DNA from 2 places in the Cryobacterium sp. W22_MBD10_FK3 genome. Region 2 is predicted to be linked to the other one. Evidence: predicted binding sites of a transcription regulator. Region 2 holds the regulator's gene; the other holds the start of a gene.
What was found. Region 2 encodes LexA, which represses DNA repair genes until DNA is damaged. Its sites were predicted from a motif close to TCGAACANNTGTTCGA; they were not measured.
Positions count from the first base shown of each region.

Region 1 (8,630 bases), on a different contig from region 2:
CGCAGCTTGATGACCAGGTCGTCGATGAGCTCCTGCGCACCGGACTCGGTCAGCGTGCCGGCCTTGAGGTCGCGCTCGATGAAGGCGTCGAGGAAGGCCGCGTTGCGGCCGAACGACATTGCTGCACCGTTCTGCTCCTTGACGGCACCGAGGTAGGCGAAGTACAGCCACTGCACGGCTTCGCGGGCTGTGGTGGCCGGCTTGGTGATGTCGGAGCCGTAGCTGGCTGCCATCTGGGCGAGTTCCTTGAGGGCCCGGATCTGCTCCGAGTTTTCCTCGCGGGCACGGATGATGTCCTCGGTCGAGGGCTCCATGTCCAGCTCGGCGCGGTCGTTCTTCTTGCCGGCGACGAGTGCGTCGATGCCGTACAGCGCCACGCGACGGTAGTCGCCGATGATACGGCCGCGGCCGTAGGCATCCGGCAGACCCGTGATCAGGTGGCTGCTGCGTGCGCGGCGGACCCCGGGAGGGTAGACGTCGAAGACGGCGGTGTTGTGGGTCTTGCGGTAGTCGGTGAAGATCGTCTCCAGCTCGGGCGAGACCGGGTATCCGTAGGTCTCGAGCGAGGTGGCGACCATGCGCCAGCCACCGAAGGGCATGATCGCGCGCTTCAGGGGCGCGTCGGTCTGGAGGCCGACGATGACCTCGTTGTCCTTGTCGATGTAGCCGGGCTTGTGCGCGGTGATGGACGAGGGCGTCGTGGCGTCGATGTCATAGACGCCCTTCTCGCGCTCGACCGGGAACATCGCGGACAGCTTGGCCCAAATGCCTGTGGTGCGCTCGGTGGCGCCTTCGAGGAAGCTTGCGTCGCCGGTGTACGGCGTGTAGTTGCGCTGGATGAAGTCGCGCAGGTTGATCGAGTCTTGCCACGGGCCGGCAACGAATTCTGCCTGGCCGGGTTCTGCGAGACCGCGCTGGTCGCTTCGGATGCCATCTGTTACGGTCATATGGATTTGCTCTCCTTGTAGGATCGAGGCTTTCCCGCTGACTGGGTGTTTATTCCAACAGCAGGCCACAAGAGCAGACCACGAGGTACCAGCTAGTGCCACGGTGCCGGTGGTTCGCCCTCTGTTCTGAACACTACCCTCCGAGGTAGCGCCGCAACCGGGACTTTGGTCCCCTATTCACCTCCAGTTGGGGGGTGTCACCTGGGCGTGACCGAGCGCAGTTCGAACTCCCGAACGGGCTGGGGATTCCCGGCCGCGCAGGTGCTCAGCAGGGGTGCCGACTTCGTCTCTGCGAGCCGCACGGTGAGGTGTTCGCCGCTGTGGTCGAAGCTCACGGTGTGCACTCCCCCTGACTCCGTCCAGGAGCGATACTCGAAGGCGTCGATGCGGTTGTCGCCGCGGTTCGCCCTGGCGAAGGCCGCCGCCGCCTGCACGACGTTGGGCAGCGAGCTGCGCCCGCGGAACCAGAGCGGTGCGATGCGGCCGTCGCGGTAGTCGTCGACGATGCCGGGGGCCTCCGCACCGGTGACCCGGCCGTAGTACAGCCCGTGCGGGAAGATGATCATGGTGGCCGCGAACCTGTCGCCGCCGAGGTGCGAGCATTCCCAGGTGCCGTCCGGGTGCGCCTGGGCGATGGCCGTGACCACGGGTCTGCCCTTCACGGCGCAGCACTGGTCGTGCCTGGCGTGGGTGCACACGCAGATGAGCGGCTCCGTCGACGCCGCGCCGGTTGACCCGTCCAACGGCACGGTCAGCAGATCGGCGGGATCGGTCACCATGCCCCAGTGCACTCGTTCGTGACCAACGCGCGCATCCACTGCTGCCCACCGCCACTCGGTCTGAGCACGACGTTGCAGCGACGTGCGACCGGTGCGGCGAATGGCGAGCGGGCGGATGCCGGCGGATTCGATGCGCGTGACCAGGGCCCGGGCGAGTCCGGGGTCGAGCGGGGACTGCAGGAAGGCGTGGGCGCCCCAGGCCCCATCGATTTCGACGAGGAACCACCGTTCGCCGAAGCCGGCCGTGCCGGTGAGTGGATCGCCGCGCTCGAGCGAGCGATCGCTGCAGGGCAGCCAGCCGGCCGCAGAGGGCTGGCTCACCGCACCACCAGCACACCCTCGCGAACCAGGCGCCTGGCCACGACCAGCGAGGATGCCGCATCCAGCCCGGTCAGGCCGCCGGCCTGCACGGTGTGCCCGGCCACGATCTGCGCCAGGGCGTCGGCCGCCTCAGCGGGAAGGGTGAGTGTCTTGGCCGGAAGCACGAGCAACACGTCGGCCGGGTTCGAACCCTGCCGGATGCCGGCGTCGAGCCCGCGCCGCAGGCTGACGGTGGTGGCCTCGTGCAGCGCCGCCGCGGCGGCCGTGGTGGCCAGGGGTGCGATCGGTTCGGCCCGGGTGGATGCCTGCACGCGCCCGGCCAGGCGCCCGCTCACGGCCTGGGCGACGCCGGGCTCTTCCCCGGTGAAGCGGGCGAGATCTGCGACGGCGTCGGCCAGCAGGGCGCGCACGGCGGCCGCATCCGTGAGGTCGATGCCCAGGGGCAGGGCTGCCCGCAGGCTGTCGTCGGCGGCCGCGTGCGCGACGGCCTCGCGCAGCACGTCGTGGCGGGTGAGCGCGGCGACGCCGATGGTGAGGTGGATCGAGGTGCCGCCGAGGGCTGTCGCCGAGTGGATCCATCCGCGGGGCAGATAGAGCACGTCGTTGGGCCGGAACACCTCGTCGATGGTGGGCTCGCCCTGGGCCTGGTTTTCGACGGCCTCGCGATAGGCGGTCCACGGCTGCTCCCGCAGCGGGTGCAGGTGCACGGGTGGGTGGATGCGCCAGTGCTTCTCCCCCGCAATCTGGATGACGAACACGTCGTGCACGTCGTAGTGCGGATCGAAGCCGCGTGCAGAAGCCGGGGTGATGTAGGCGTTCACCTGAACTGGATGCCCGATGTCGCTCATCAGTTGCCTGGCGAATTCGGCGACCGGCGGCCAGATGCGGTGCAGTCCCTGGAGCACCAGGGTGGCACCGCCGCTGAACTCGTCGAGCACCTTGTCGGCGCTGACCTGGTCGGCGATCTCGGCTCCCAGCCCTCCTGGCGCCGTGTACCGGGCGGAATCGAGCACCACGCCCTCCCGTGCCATCCGCACGAATGGGGTGCGCAGGCCCCGATGCGTGACGAGTTCGTCAACGGCGCCAGCAGAGAACAGGTCGTCGAACCGGCTGCCCAGCTCTGACGAACGAGTGAAGAGCGGCTGGCTGTCCCAGTAGTCGGTTGCGAAAGCATCCGGCGCGACCGCGAGCAAGCGCGCGAGCGCGGGACGATCCCTCGGCCCGCGCTCCTCGCTCGTCATCAGGCGGTTCCGTCAGCGCCGCCGTCGTGGCCTTCCGGGTTGGCGCCGCCGTCAGCGATGCCTTCGCTGGAGGCGGAGCCGTCTGCGCCGCCGTCGTGGCCGGCCGGGTTGGCGCCGCCGTCCGCGGTGCCTTCGCCGGCATCCGCCGTTCCGTCGGCCCCGCCGTCATGGCCACCCGGGTTGGCGCCGCCGTCGGCAGTTCCCTCGCCTGAACCCGATCCGCCTGATCCGGATGTTGTGATGTCGTCGTCGTTGATGCCCACTGCGTACCTCCGTTGCCGTAACCGAGCGCCGGCTGGCGCCCAAGCCGATAGTACGTCGCGGGCCGCGCTGATGGCAGTACCCCGCCCGAATCGGGCCGCAAAGACCTCCAGCCCGCTCCTCCGCTGGTCCACCGTTGGTGCTCCGCTGGCACTCCGCTGGTGTTCCGCTGGCACGCGTTGGTCACACCTGTCGGCGTCGTGCCGAGCTTGTCGAACTGAACCCTGTGACATGAGTGCACCCCGCTGCTACTCGTCGGTTCTTCGGGTGCGGGGGTCGTGGGCCCGGTGTTGGTTCGGTGGCCGCCAAGCGCCGGTCGGGTCGATCCAGTGTGGTGCTTTCACCTGCGGTATCCCGGCGACCATGCGGATCTTCCAGCCGCCCCCGCTGGTGATGGTGTGGTGGTGATACCAACACAGCAGCACCCCGTTGTTCACATGGGTGTCCCCGCCCAGCTGCCAGGGTGTGACGTGGTGCACTTCGGTCCATTGCGGTGGGCAGTCACAGCCCGGGATGATGCAACCGCCGTCCCGGGCTGTGATCGCTTTGCGTTGCCGCGGGGTGAAACAGCGTTCCTTCGAGCCCAAACCGAGGACGGCGCCGTTGGTGCCGAAGAACAGCGGCTGCATGCCCCCGTTGTCGATCAGCTGGGTGATCGTGGTCATCGAGATCGGTTCGTCGATGCCATCGATCCAGCCCACCCCGGCCTGGTTGAGCAGGTCGGTGGCGTTCACGTGCACCATCACCGTCGGTGGCATGCCGCCCATGGTCGGGGTGCGGGGGTCTTGGGCGACCTGCACGAGGATGCCGCGGAGTATGTCGGCGCGCTTCTCACCGCCGGTGCGCTCGTCGATCAACTCGCCGGGCACCAGCTCGCCGGCTTCGATGCGCCGCTGCTCGTCCGCGGACGGGAACGAGGGCGCGGACCGGGCGGACTGGAACGTGTTGAACAGGTTCTGCATCACCCCTTTGAGCTCCGGGGTCACCCCGCCGCGCAAGGGGTGCAGGCCGTCTTTGTAGGGGCCGAACGAGAACGTGGATTTCGCTTCGACGGTGGGCGTGTTTGGCGCGAGTCCGTCCGGGTTGAGCACGGCCTGCCAACGCACCGCCAGTTTGCGGATCTCATCGGCCGGATAGGTGAACCCGTCCGATTCACCCAGGCGGCCAATCGGCCCGGTGAACCCGCCGGCCGGCCCGCGATCACCATCAGCGTCAGCGTCGGCATCAGTGCCGGTGTCGGCATCGGCGTCCGTGGGGACAGTCTCGCCGGGAGCGGGTGTGCGGCCGTAGACGGATCCGGTGGCCTGTTCCACGAGGTCGCGTTCAGCTTTCTGAACCTGTTCCGCGTCGGCGTCGAGGCGGCCGGTTGCCGTGTAGTCGGTCAGGCCGGCGACGATGGTCTCCGCCGCGTCGATGCCCAGCTCCCCGGAGCGCAACGCGGCCGCGACCACCGGGAACACCGGCTCGAACACGGCGCCGCCCAGCACCCGGGGCGTCACTTTCTCGCCCAACGCCATCCGTCGTTTCATCTCCGGCACCGACGCCAGGGTCAGCCGGGTCAGCAACACGTTCTGGTGCGGGGCGCCCATCCGCCAGGCCATGGACTCCCGGCCCAGCATCCGCCGAGACCGATAGCCGACCACGGTCGCGGTGCTCACCCGGGCCGCGTCCACCGGCCGGCCGGCCCGCTCCACCATCTGCGTCAACGCGACCACCTCGGCGTCGCTGAGCCCGTTCACATCGATCGACGCCATTACCGCCTGCACCGTTGCCGCTGCGTCATCGAGCACCTTCAGCTTCTCGCCGAACGGCCCGGTATGCGCCCGCTGCACGGCCGGCAACTCCGACGGCTCCCGCCACGGCGGCCGCGGCTTACCCAGGGCGGGACCACTGGGCGGCGAGCCCGCGGTGTCGGTGGTGCCGCCGAGACTGGCGGCATCCGACGGGGAAGCGGTCAGCTCATCGAGCACCTCCGCCTCCGGACCGGCGAGGCCGGTGTTCCAGTCATGGAGATTCGCCCCGGCGGGAGGAGTTCCCGTCGGTGCGGTGGAGCCTGGTACCAGCTCGTCGTCCATACCCCCATTCTCTCACGCATCGAACAAAAGTGTGAGAATAGGTCAAGTTTTCCACAGGCTAATTCGTAACTTTTTTCGCCTTGATCAGCGGGGTCAAGTTCGACAGCTCAGCGGGGTCTCGACAAGCTCGACCAACGGAGCGGGTGCGCGACGAGGGTGGGTTGCGGGGTCAACTTCGACAGGACAGCACGGCGTCGACGAGCTCGACCAGCACCACGACCACCGACCACCGATCACCGATCACCGACCAACAACCAACGCCCACCGACCAGTGCCCCGACCGCCGCTCCTAGAGCTTTTTACCGGGGTTCAGGATCGAGTGGGGATCGAAGGCCGACTTCACCCTCAGCTGCAGGTCACGCAGAACGGGGCCGAGCTCGTCGTCCAGGTGCGCTCGCTTGAGCACGCCGATCCCGTGCTCCCCCGAGGCGGAGCCGTCGAGCGAGATGGCCAGGTCGATCACCCTGGCGAAGGCCGCGTGGGCGGCATCGATCTCGGCGGGCACCTCGGGGTTGTAGCCGATCACCGGGTGCAGGTTGCCGTCGCCGATATGCCCACCGGTGCTGATCGGCACGTCAAGCTCCCGGGAGATCTCCGCCAGGCCGCGCAACAGCGCGGGCAGCTGGGAGCGTGGCACGGTGATGTCTTCGTTCAGGCATCCGCCCCGCACGGCCTGCACGGCCGGGTGCAGCAGCCGTCGTGCGCTCATCAGCCGCTCGAGGGACTCGGCGTCGTGCGCCATCGTGACCTCGTCGGCTCCGGCGGCCCGCAGCAGCTCGGCGTACGCCTCGACGTCGTCGTGGGCCTGGCCGATCTGGTCCGACTGCACGAGGAGCAGGGCACCGGCCCCCGCTGGCAGGGTCGAGGCCGGATCGAACGCGTTGATGGCCGCGATGCAGGCACCGTCGAGAAACTCGACGACACTCGGCCGCCGCGCACCGGCGACGATCAGATTGGCGGCGGTCAGGGCATCCTCGACATTGGTGAACGTCGCCGCCACACCGGAGGCGCTGCCGGGTTTGGGCAGCAGGCCAACGGTGATCTCGGTGATGATGCCCAGGGTTCCTTCTGAGCCCACCAGCAGCGCGGTGAGGTTGTAGCCGGCCACGCCCTTGATGGTGCGTTGTCCGGTGTGCACGATCGACCCGTCCGCGAGTACCACCGTGAGCTGGCGCACGAAGTTGCCGGTGACGCCGTACTTCACACAGAGCATTCCGCCGGCGTTGGTGGCAACATTGCCGCCGATGGTGGAGGCGCGCCACGAGCCGGGGTCCGGCGGGTAGAACAGGTCAACGGCCTCGGCAGCCCTGGCCAGCGCGATGGTGCGCACACCGGCCTGCACCGTGGCGGTCTGGTTCGCGGCATCGACCACAAGGATCTTCTTGAGCCGGGTGGTGCTCAGCACGATGGCGCCCTCGATGGCGTTCGCCCCGCCGGCCAACCCGGTCCTGGCCCCCTGCGGCACGATCGGGATGCGGTGGGCAGCGGCGATCGTGACGACGGCGGCTACCTCTTCGGTGCTGGCCGGAAAGACCACGGCCAGCGGCTCGCCGCTCACGGTGCCCTCGGACTGGTCCCGGCGGTTGCCTTCGGTGCGGGGCCCCGTCACGATCTGCGCCGTGGAGAGCACGGCGGAGAGTTCGGTGACAACTGTGGAGAAGGCGACATCGGTCATGGTCATGAATACCTCTGCTGAATACGCACCCACGCGTGGGTGCCTCATCGGCGCGCTCACTTGCCAGACCGCGCCCGGGGCCACAATTCTAAGCTCGTGATTTCACGATGACCTGCCCTTTGGCACCCTCGACTCCGCATTGCTGAGCCCAGGTACCGGTTCACATATCTCACCCCGGGTCCTTTCCGCTAGGGGCCTTGTGCGGGCATTGGTCACACTCCCAGCTCGGCTCGCAGGGCCCAGGCGTTCCGCACGGCATTGCCGCCGCCGTCGTTGTTGAAGTAGGCGAACACCTCACGTCCCCCGGCTCGCCACTCACGGATGCGGCTTGCCCACCACCGCAGGTCGGCGTCGGAATACGACCCTGCGTAGAGGGAGTCCGCGTCCGGACCGTGCAGTCTGAGATAGACGAACGGGGCGGTGGCCCGCAGCACACAGGGCAGACCTGCCCCGCTCATCACGCAGTACGCGGCTCCGTGCCGCTCCAGCAGGGCGAAGACCGCGTCGTCGAGCCAGCTCTCGTGCCGCAGCTCCACCGCCACCCGGATCCACGGCGGGAGCGAGCCGAGAAAATAGTCCAGGCGGGCGTCGTCACGCACCTGACCGGGGCCCAGCTGCACGAGCAACACGCCGCGCTTCTCCCCCAACTCGTGCCAGCCCTCACCGATCCGGTCGGCCCACACCTCCGGCGCGTAGAGCTTCTTGGCATGGGTCAGGCCACGCGGCGCCTTCACCGACATCAGGAAGCCGGCCGGCAGCCGTCGCCGCCAGCCCGCGAAGACGGCCGTGCGAGGCCAGCGATAGAAGCTGGCGTTGAGTTCGACCGAATCGAAGTTGCCGACGTAGTAGGCCAGCCGGTTCGCCGCGGGCAGGCCGGCGGGATAGAGCACGTTCTCCCAATGGTCGTAGCTCCAGCCCGAGGTGCCGATGTGAATCAACGGAGTGCTCATCGACTGCATACTGGCGCGGAAACCGCGCATCCGCTGTACGAAACGCCGTGCGAAAAGCCGTGCCGGTCCCGGCCGTAGCGTGCCGGAAACACCCTGTCGGTAGGATTTCACCCAAGCGTCGGCGGCAGGTCGGCGTTGAACCGAGACCGGGGGGCACGTTCATGTCAGCGGATGCGCGACTCTCGACCCGTCCACGCCGCGCGCCGGCGTGGTGGCCGGCCGGCCGACGCACCAGGATCCTCGTGACCGCAGCCCTGCTCGTGCTGGTGCTGGCCGCCGTTCTCATCGTGCGGGCGGTATCCCTCGCGGCGGCGCAGGCCGAATTCGATGCCGCGGCCGCCCGCTTCCAGACCGATCAGGCCGCGGCCGTGCAGCTCGTGA
Region 1 covers NZ_JBGQOH010000002.1:198,552-207,181, reverse strand. The annotation lists gene pflB (formate C-acetyltransferase) at 1-947, opposite strand, end outside; gene ACEN2M_RS03910 (sucrase ferredoxin) at 1,145-2,047, opposite strand; gene ACEN2M_RS03905 (cupin domain-containing protein) at 2,044-3,288, opposite strand; gene ACEN2M_RS03900 (BatC protein) at 3,288-3,551, opposite strand; gene ACEN2M_RS03895 (DUF222 domain-containing protein) at 3,798-5,624, opposite strand; gene ACEN2M_RS03890 (FAD-binding oxidoreductase) at 5,914-7,305, opposite strand; gene ACEN2M_RS03885 (DUF72 domain-containing protein) at 7,512-8,249, opposite strand; gene ACEN2M_RS03880 (hypothetical protein) at 8,492-8,630, shown strand, end outside.
Region 1: the regulator LexA is predicted to act here: its motif matches at 5,644-5,659, upstream of ACEN2M_RS03895 (DUF222 domain-containing protein).

Region 2 (8,630 bases):
CGGCTACTTCACCCTGGCGCGCGGCGCCGGCGAGAACCTGCCCCTCGAGATGACCAAGTGGTTCGACTCCAACTACCACTACCTGGTGCCCGAAATCGGCCCGGAGACCAGGTTCCACCTGGCCAGCGACCGCATCGTGCGGGAGTTCGAGGAAGCCGTCGCCGCCGGCTTCCTCACCCGGCCGGTCATTGTCGGCCCGGTCACCTTCCTGCTGCTGGCCAAGCCGAGCGAAGCGGCCCCGGCCGGCTTCCACCCCCTGGACCGCCTCGACGACCTGCTGCCGGTCTACGCGGCCCTGATCGAACGCCTCGCCGCGGCCGGCGCGGAGTGGGTGCAGCTGGACGAACCGGGTCTCGTGAGCGAGAGCATCGACATCCCGCGGGACCGCGCCCTGGCCGCCCTGGCCCAGGCCTACGACACCCTCGGCGGGCTCGACACCCGACCGGGACTGTTCGTTGCGGCCCCCTACGGCAGCCTCGACGACGCCCTCCCGGTGCTGGCCAACACCCCGGTCGAGGCGATCGGCCTGGACCTGGTGCGCGGCACGGTGCCGGCCGGCATCCCCGGGCTGGAGGACACGACTCTGGTGGCCGGCGTCATCGACGGCCACAACATCTGGCGCGGCGACCTCGCGGCGGCATTCGACACGGTCGGCCAGCTGAGCAGGCTGAGCGAGAACGTCGCGGTTTCCACCTCCACCTCGCTGCTGCACCTGCCGCACGACGTCACCGACGAGACCAAGCTGGGAGCCGACCTCACCAGCTGGCTGGCCTTCGCCGACCAGAAGATCGGCCAGGTCGCCACCCTCGCCCGCGGCCTCTCCCACGGTCAGGCAGCCATCCAGGCCGACCTTGACGCGGCCACCGCGGCACTGGCCCAACGTCGCGTGTCGCCCGGCGTGCGTGATGGCGCCGTGCGCGCCCGGCTCAACACGCTCACCCCGGCCGACTTCAGCCGGGGGGACTACGAGAGCCGGGTCGCCGCCCAGGAAGCCGTGCTCGACCTGCCGCCGCTGCCGACCACGACCATCGGTTCGTTCCCGCAGACCACTGAGATCCGCCGCGCCCGAGCCCGCCTGGTCTCCGGTGACCTCGCGCCGGCCGACTATCGGGAGCTGATGCGCGCCGAGATCGGCCGGGTCGTGCAACTGCAGGAAGACCTCGGCCTCGACGTGCTCGTGCATGGCGAACCCGAGCGCAACGACATGGTGCAGTATTTCGCCGAGAACCTCGACGGCTTCACGGTGACCGAAAACGGTTGGGTGCAGTCCTACGGCAGCCGGTGTACCCGACCGTCCATCCTCTGGGGCGACGTGTCCAGGCCGGCGCCCATCACCGTGGAATGGTCCAGCTACACCCAGAGCCTGACCGAGAAGCCGGTCAAGGGCATGCTCACCGGGCCGGTCACCATCCTGGCCTGGTCGTTCGTGCGTGACGACCAGCCGCTGGGGGAGACCGCCCGCCAGGTGGCGCTCGCCCTCCGCGATGAGATCGGCGACCTGGAAGCCGCAGGCATCCAGGTCGTGCAGGTCGACGAGCCCGCGCTGCGGGAACTGCTGCCGCTGAAGAAGAAGGACCACGCCGACTACCTCGACTGGTCGGTCGGCTCGTTCAGGCTCGCCACGGCGGGCGTCGCGGACCAGACGCAGATCCACACCCACCTCTGCTACTCCGAATTCGGGGTGGTGATCGACGCCATCCGCAACCTCGACGCCGACGTGACCAGCATCGAGGCCGCCAGGTCGAAGATGGAGGTCGTCGCCGACCTGCAGACCAGCGGGTTCGACCACGGCATCGGGCCGGGCGTCTACGACATCCACTCACCGCGCGTGCCCGGTGTCGCCGAGGTCACCGAGCTGCTCGAGCGGGCACTCGAATCCATCCCGGCCCGCCAGATCTGGGTGAACCCGGACTGCGGCCTCAAAACCCGTGGTTATGCCGAGACCGTCGACTCGCTGCGCAACATCGTAGACGCCACCCGCGCCGTTCGGGCCGCACTGGTCTGAACCGACAGCTGACGCAGAACAGGCCCGGTCCCTTGGGGGACCGGGCCTGTTCCGTGTGTGGAACCGGGCGGGGATCAGACCGAGCGCAGCACCGCGACGACCTTGCCGAGGACCTCGGCGTAGTCGCCCAGAATCGGCTCGAAGTTGGTGTTGCGGGGGAGCAGCCAGGTGTGGCCGTCGCGCTGCCGCAGCACCTTGACCGTGGCTTCACCGTCGAGCATCGCTGCCACGATCTCGCCGTTTTCAGCTGTCTTCTGCTGACGGATGACCACCCAGTCGCCGTCGCAGATGGCGGCGTCGATCATCGACTCACCGACCACCTTGAGCATGAACAGCTCGCCCTTGCCCACCAGCTGGCGGGGGAGCGGGAAGATCTCATCGATCTGCTGGTCGGCCATGATCGGGATACCGGCGGCGATACGGCCGACGAGCGGCACCATCGCCGCGTCACCCACCTGAATGCCGGACTGGTAGTCGTCTGCGGCGCCGGGGGTGACGTCGTCACCGGACTGGGGCAGCTCGATGAGCACCTCGAGCGCGCGGGGGCGGTGCGGGTCACGACGCAGGTAACCGCTCAGCTCGAGCTGGTGCAGCTGGTGGGTCACGCTCGACAGTGAGGACAGGCCGACGGCATCACCGATCTCGCGCATGCTCGGCGGGTAGCCGCGGTCGCGGACCGAACGCTGGATGACGTCCATCACCGCGCGCTGTTTGTCGCTCAGGCTCTTGCGGCGTCGCGTGCCGCCCTTGTCCCGAGGTGTGCTCTGTTGTGCCACGTTGTCGCTCCTCTGGTTAGTCGGTCGGGGCTGGTGCTGGTGCTGGTTGAAGGTGTCACTGGCCGGCTGCGGGAAGCCCGCCGGCGGCAATGTCGGAGGTGTCTGTTTGAGTACAGCTACCCGATCGAAACTGTAGCCACTGAGCAGCGATTCGTAGACACGCATTCGAGTGTGTTGCGGAATATCTCTCCATAATATCCGGAAACAGGGTTGATTGTTCGAACACTCGAAGATATATTCGGAACATAGATTCGCATCTGGCCCTCCCGGCCGAGGGCCAGATGCGTTACCAGGAGGTTTGACATGAGCGCAGCATACGCAGTGCAGCCCGGCTCGATCACCCGCGCCACGGCCACCCGCACCCCTTCCACCGGTACCGCCGGCATCCCACCGACCACGCACCTGCGCCTGACCCGCCGCGGGCGCGCCGTGTTCACGACCCTCGCCGCGGTGCCCCTGGTGCTTGGCGCCATCGGCATCGCCATCAACGGCGGCATGGCCGCCGCGGAGGGCACCGCCGGTGTCGGCGCCGTCGCGTTCGAATACGTCACCATCGAGGCGGGCCAGTCGCTGTGGCAGCTGGCCGAGTCGATCGCCCCCGCGCAGGACCCGCGCGACGTGATCGCCGACATCGTCAACCTCAACCAGCTGCCGTCCGAGGCAGTGCAGCCCGGCCAGCGCCTCGCCCTCCCTGCCAACTACTGACCTGCCGACTACTGACCTGCCGACTACTGACCTGCCGACTACTGACCTGCCGACTGCTGATCTGCCGGCTACTGAGCCGGCAGCCGGGATTCGGCCCAGATCGGGGCGGCTCGCGGCGCAACTAAGCTTGTTCGGGTGACCAGCCTCGACGACCTGCCCCTGCGTGACAACCTCCGCGGACACATCCCCTACGGCGCCCCCCAGTTGCACGTGCCGGTGGCGCTGAACGTCAACGAGAACACCCACCCGATTCCGCCCGCTGTCGCTGCCGACATCGCGGCGGCGCTGGCCACGGCCATCCTCACCGTCAACCGGTACCCGGACCGCGAGTTCACCCAACTGCGTGACGACCTCGCCGGCTACCTCGGTCACGGCCTCACCCGCGACAACATCTGGGCGGCCAACGGTTCCAACGAGGTGCTGCAGCAGGTGCTGCAGGCCTTCGGCGGGCCGGGGCGTTCCCTGCTCGGCTTCGCGCCAACCTACTCGATGTACTCGATCCTCGCCTCCGGCACCGATACCCGGTGGATCCCGGGCGGCCGGGACGCCGCCTACGAACTCACCCCGGCGACCGCCGCCCGCTGGGTGCGGGAGACCTCGCCAGACATCGTCTTCCTCTGCTCGCCGAACAACCCCACCGGCACGCCGTTGTCGCTGGAAACCATCGCCGCCGTCTACGACGCCACCCCGGGCATCGTCGTCGTCGACGAGGCCTACGCCGAGTTCGCCCCCGACGGCACCGAGAGCGCCCTCACTCTGCTGCCCGGCCGGGAGCGGCTGCTGGTGTCGCGCACCATGAGCAAGGCCTTCGCGTTCGCCGGTGTGCGGCTCGGCTACCTGGCCGCCGACCCGGCGGTGACTGATGCCCTGCGCCTGGTGCGTCTGCCGTACCACCTGTCCGCGCTCACCCAGGCCGCCGCCGTCGCTGCGCTCGCCCACACCGGGGAGATGCTCGCCATGGTCGACGACATCCGGGTGCAACGTGACCGTCTGGTGCGTGAGCTCACCGGGCTGGGCTACCGGCCGCTGCGGAGCGGCAGCAACTTCGTGCTCTTCGGCGGGGTCGCCGACCCGCACGCCACCTTCGAGGCCCTCCTGGCCGACGGCATCCTGATCCGCGACGTCGGAATCCCCGGCCACCTGCGCGTCTCGGCCGGCACCGAGGCCGAGACGAGCGCGTTCCTGACCGCCATCGCACGGCTCGCTCCGATAGCCGAATAAACTAACGCCATGAGCAACGTCACGCCCTCGCCTCGCCGTGCCCACCTGCAGCGCGAAACAAGCGAATCGAGCATCGACCTGTCGATCGACCTCGATGGCACCGGGGTGAGCGACATCCACACCAGCGTGCCGTTCTACGACCACCTGCTCACGGCGTTCGCGAAGCACTCGCTGACCGACCTCACCGTGCACGCCAAGGGCGACACCGAGATCGACGTGCACCACACCGTTGAAGACATCGGCATCGTGCTGGGCCTGGCCATCAAGCAGGCGCTGGGTGACAAGTCCGGCATCTCCCGCTACGGCGACGCCCTGGTGCCGCTGGACGAGGCACTCGTGCAGGCCGTCGTGGACATCTCCGGCCGGCCCTACCTCGTGCACACCGGCGAGCCCGCCGGATTCGAGTTCCACCTCATCGGCGGCCACTTCACCGGTTCCATGGTGCGGCACGTCTTCGAAGCCATCGCCTTCAATGCCGCACTGACCGTGCACGTCACCGTCGTGGGCGGCCGCGACCCGCACCACATCGCGGAAGCCGAGTTCAAGGCCTTCGCCCGTGCCTTCCGCCAAGCCAAGGCCTACGACCCGCTGGTTTCCGGCATCCCCTCCACCAAGGGCGCCCTATGACCTCGGTTGTCGTTCTGGACTACGGCACCGGCAATGTGCACTCGGCCGTCAAGGCGCTCGAGCTGGCCGGGGCCGACGTCACGCTCACCGGTGACCGCAAGCTCGCGCTCGAAGCCGACGGACTCCTCGTGCCCGGCGTCGGATCGTTCAGCGCCGTCATGGCCGCGTTGAGCGACGCGCACGGCGGCGACATCATCGACAAACGCCTCTCCGGCGGGCGGGCGGTGATGGGCATCTGCGTGGGCATGCAGGTCATGTTCGAACACGGCGTCGAGCGCGGCATCAACACCGAGGGCCTCGGCGAATGGCCGGGCACCGTCACCGCCCTGCCGGCCCCAGTGCTGCCGCACATGGGCTGGAACACCGTCACTCCCGATGCCGAGTCGGTATTGTTCCGTGGGCTGGAGGAGGAACGGTTCTACTTCGTGCACTCCTACGCCGCCCAGGACTGGTCGCTCGATGTCATGCCGCCATTCCCGGTTCCACGGCTCACCTGGGCCGAACACGGCAGCCGGTTCCTGGCCGCGGTCGAGAACGGCCCGCTGACGGCCACCCAGTTCCACCCGGAGAAGAGCGGCGACGCGGGCATCCGCCTGTTGAAGAACTGGCTCGGCACGCTCCGCGACTAGACATCCCCAGCCGACCGCTCCCTTCGCGGTCGCACGAACACGAAAAAGGTCATCAGCACATCATGAGCGAGTTCAACAAGACCCCGAAGCTGGTCCTCCTGCCGGCCGTCGACGTCGCCGACGGCAAGGCCGTGCGCCTCACCCAGGGTGAGGCCGGCACCGAGACCAACTACGGCGACCCGATGGATGCCGCCCTCGACTGGGCCAACCAGGGCGCGGAGTGGATCCACCTCGTCGACCTCGACGCCGCCTTCGGCCGCGGCAACAACACCGGCGTGCTCAAGAAGGTCATCAAGCAGCTCCGCGGCGTGAACGTCGAACTCTCCGGAGGCATCCGCGACGACAAGTCGCTCGAAGCCGCGCTGAACACCGGGGTCAAGCGCATCAACCTGGGCACTGCGGCCCTGGAAAACCCCGAATGGGCCGCCAGTGTGATCGCGCAGTACGGCGACGCCATCGCCGTGGGGCTGGATGTGCGCGGTACCACGCTGGCCGCCCGTGGCTGGACCAAGGACGGCGGCGACCTGTGGCAGGTGCTCGAACGCCTGGAGGAAGCCGGCTGCACGCGCTACGTCGTGACCGACGTCACCAAGGACGGCACCCTCAAGGGACCGAACATCGAACTGCTGCGCGAGGTCATGGAGCGCACCCACCGCCCCGTCATCGCGTCGGGCGGCATCGCCAGCCTCGACGATATCGTGGCGCTCCGCGAACTGGTGCCCCTCGGCCTGGAAGGTGCGATTGTGGGCAAGGCCCTCTACGCCGGCGCCTTCACCCTCGCCGAGGCGCTGGATGTCTCCGGCGCGTAACCTCGGCTCGACAGGCCTGCCGGAGGAGTCCCGAGACTCCGCCGCCGGCGCTGCCGACGACCCGGCCGCTGATTCCGCCGGCCAGCCCTGGGCCGGCCGCGCGCTGGACGACACCGAGTACGCCGACGACGACGGCCTGGCGCCCGCCGCGCTGATGCAGGCCCTCGCCAGATTCCGGGCGCGTGAAACCGGCGAGGAAAGCGTCATCGACGCCGTGCGGGCTGCCCGCCTGCTGATCCCGCTCGTCACCGCCCTCGGCGCGGATGCGGATGCCCCGCACACCGAGGGTGCCGCCGCGGCCGGGGACCGGGGCCCGCACGGGCTGCGGGTGGACAAGACCCAGGAGCTGTCGATCATCACCGTGGCCGGCCCCGACGGCCGGGCCGTGCTCCCGGTGTTCTCGTCGGCCGCGGCCATGCGGGCCTGGAACGCGCTGGCTCGCCCGGTACCGGCGGATGCCGTGCGGGTGGCGTTGGCAGCGGCCCAGGAGAACACCGACCTGGTGGTCATCGACCCCACCGCCGACACCGAGTTCGTGGTGCGCCGGCCGGCGCTGTGGGCGATCGCCCAAGACTCGCCGTACACCCCCAGCTACGCCAGCCGGGTGGTCGCTTCGGCGTTCGACGAGTCCATCGCGAGTGAACTCTCGGTGCTCTCGGTCAGCCTCACCGCCGGCGACCCGCAATCCACGCTCGCCGGTCCCGAGCTGGTCGTGCGCCTCGAACTCGTCGACGGGCTCAGCCGGGCTGTGCTCGACGCCACCCTGGCCCGCCTCGCGGCACGTTGGGCTGCCAACGACGTGATCGCCACCGGGGTGGACTCCCTGCGGGTGCAACTCGTCGCCTCCGCCTAGGCCCGGCCCGCCCGCGCTCATTCGCCCGCAGCATCCGCCATCGGCTGGGCCAACTGTTGCCGCAACGGACAATTGCACCCGGTGTGTCGGGTGCAATTGTCCGCACGGGCAACAGCTGAGGGCGGCATCCGAGCCGATGTCGGTGGTATCGGCAAGGATGGGGAGATGACGGAGATCCTCCAGCGCCTCTCGCCGGCCACCCGCACGTGGTTCTCCGGCGCGTTCGCCGCTCCCACCGAGGCGCAGCTGGGCGCCTGGGACGCCATATCCCGCGGCTCGCACACCCTGGTGATCGCCCCCACCGGGTCGGGCAAGACCCTGGCCGCGTTCCTCTGGGCGCTCGACAAGCTGTACTCCGCGTCGACCCACGACGTGGTTGCCGCCGGCGACGAGGGCCAGGATGCCGCTGTGCCCGCGACCGCGCCGGCCGCCGGGCCCACCGGAACCCGGGTGCTCTACATCTCACCGCTCAAGGCGCTCGGCGTCGACGTTGAACGCAACCTGCGCGCCCCGCTGGTGGGGATCGGCCAGGCCGCGGAACGACTGGGACTGCCGCCGGTACACGTGAGCGTGGGCGTGCGGAGCGGTGACACGCCCGCCGCGGACCGTCGAGCGCTGGTGAAAACACCGCCGGAGATCCTCATCACCACCCCCGAATCGCTCTTCCTGATGCTCACCTCCGCCGCTCGCGAGTCGCTGCGCGGCGTGGACACCGTGATCATCGACGAGATCCACGCCGTCGCGGCCAGCAAGCGCGGCGCGCACCTGGCCGTGTCCCTGGAACGCCTCGACGCCCTGCTGGCCACGCCCGCGCAGCGCATCGGCCTGTCCGCCACTGTGCGGCCGGCCTCGGAGGTGGCCCGGTTCCTGGCCGGCGTCGCCCCGGTGGAGATCGTGGCCCCTAAGAACGAGAAACGGTTCGACCTGCGGGTTGTGGTGCCCGTCGACGACATGACCCAGCTCGGCGCCGTGGCCATGCCCGAGGGCTCCACCTCGGCCGCCCCG
Region 2 covers NZ_JBGQOH010000012.1:67,879-76,508, forward strand. The annotation lists gene metE (5-methyltetrahydropteroyltriglutamate--homocysteine S-methyltransferase) at 1-2,005, shown strand, start outside; gene lexA (transcriptional repressor LexA) at 2,080-2,781, opposite strand; gene ACEN2M_RS12435 (LysM peptidoglycan-binding domain-containing protein) at 3,085-3,486, shown strand; gene ACEN2M_RS12440 (histidinol-phosphate transaminase) at 3,622-4,707, shown strand; gene hisB (imidazoleglycerol-phosphate dehydratase HisB) at 4,717-5,334, shown strand; gene hisH (imidazole glycerol phosphate synthase subunit HisH) at 5,331-5,963, shown strand; gene priA (bifunctional 1-(5-phosphoribosyl)-5-((5-phosphoribosylamino)methylideneamino)imidazole-4-carboxamide isomerase/phosphoribosylanthranilate isomerase PriA) at 6,026-6,772, shown strand; gene ACEN2M_RS12460 (SseB family protein) at 6,756-7,625, shown strand; gene ACEN2M_RS12465 (Lhr family ATP-dependent helicase) at 7,791-8,630, shown strand, end outside.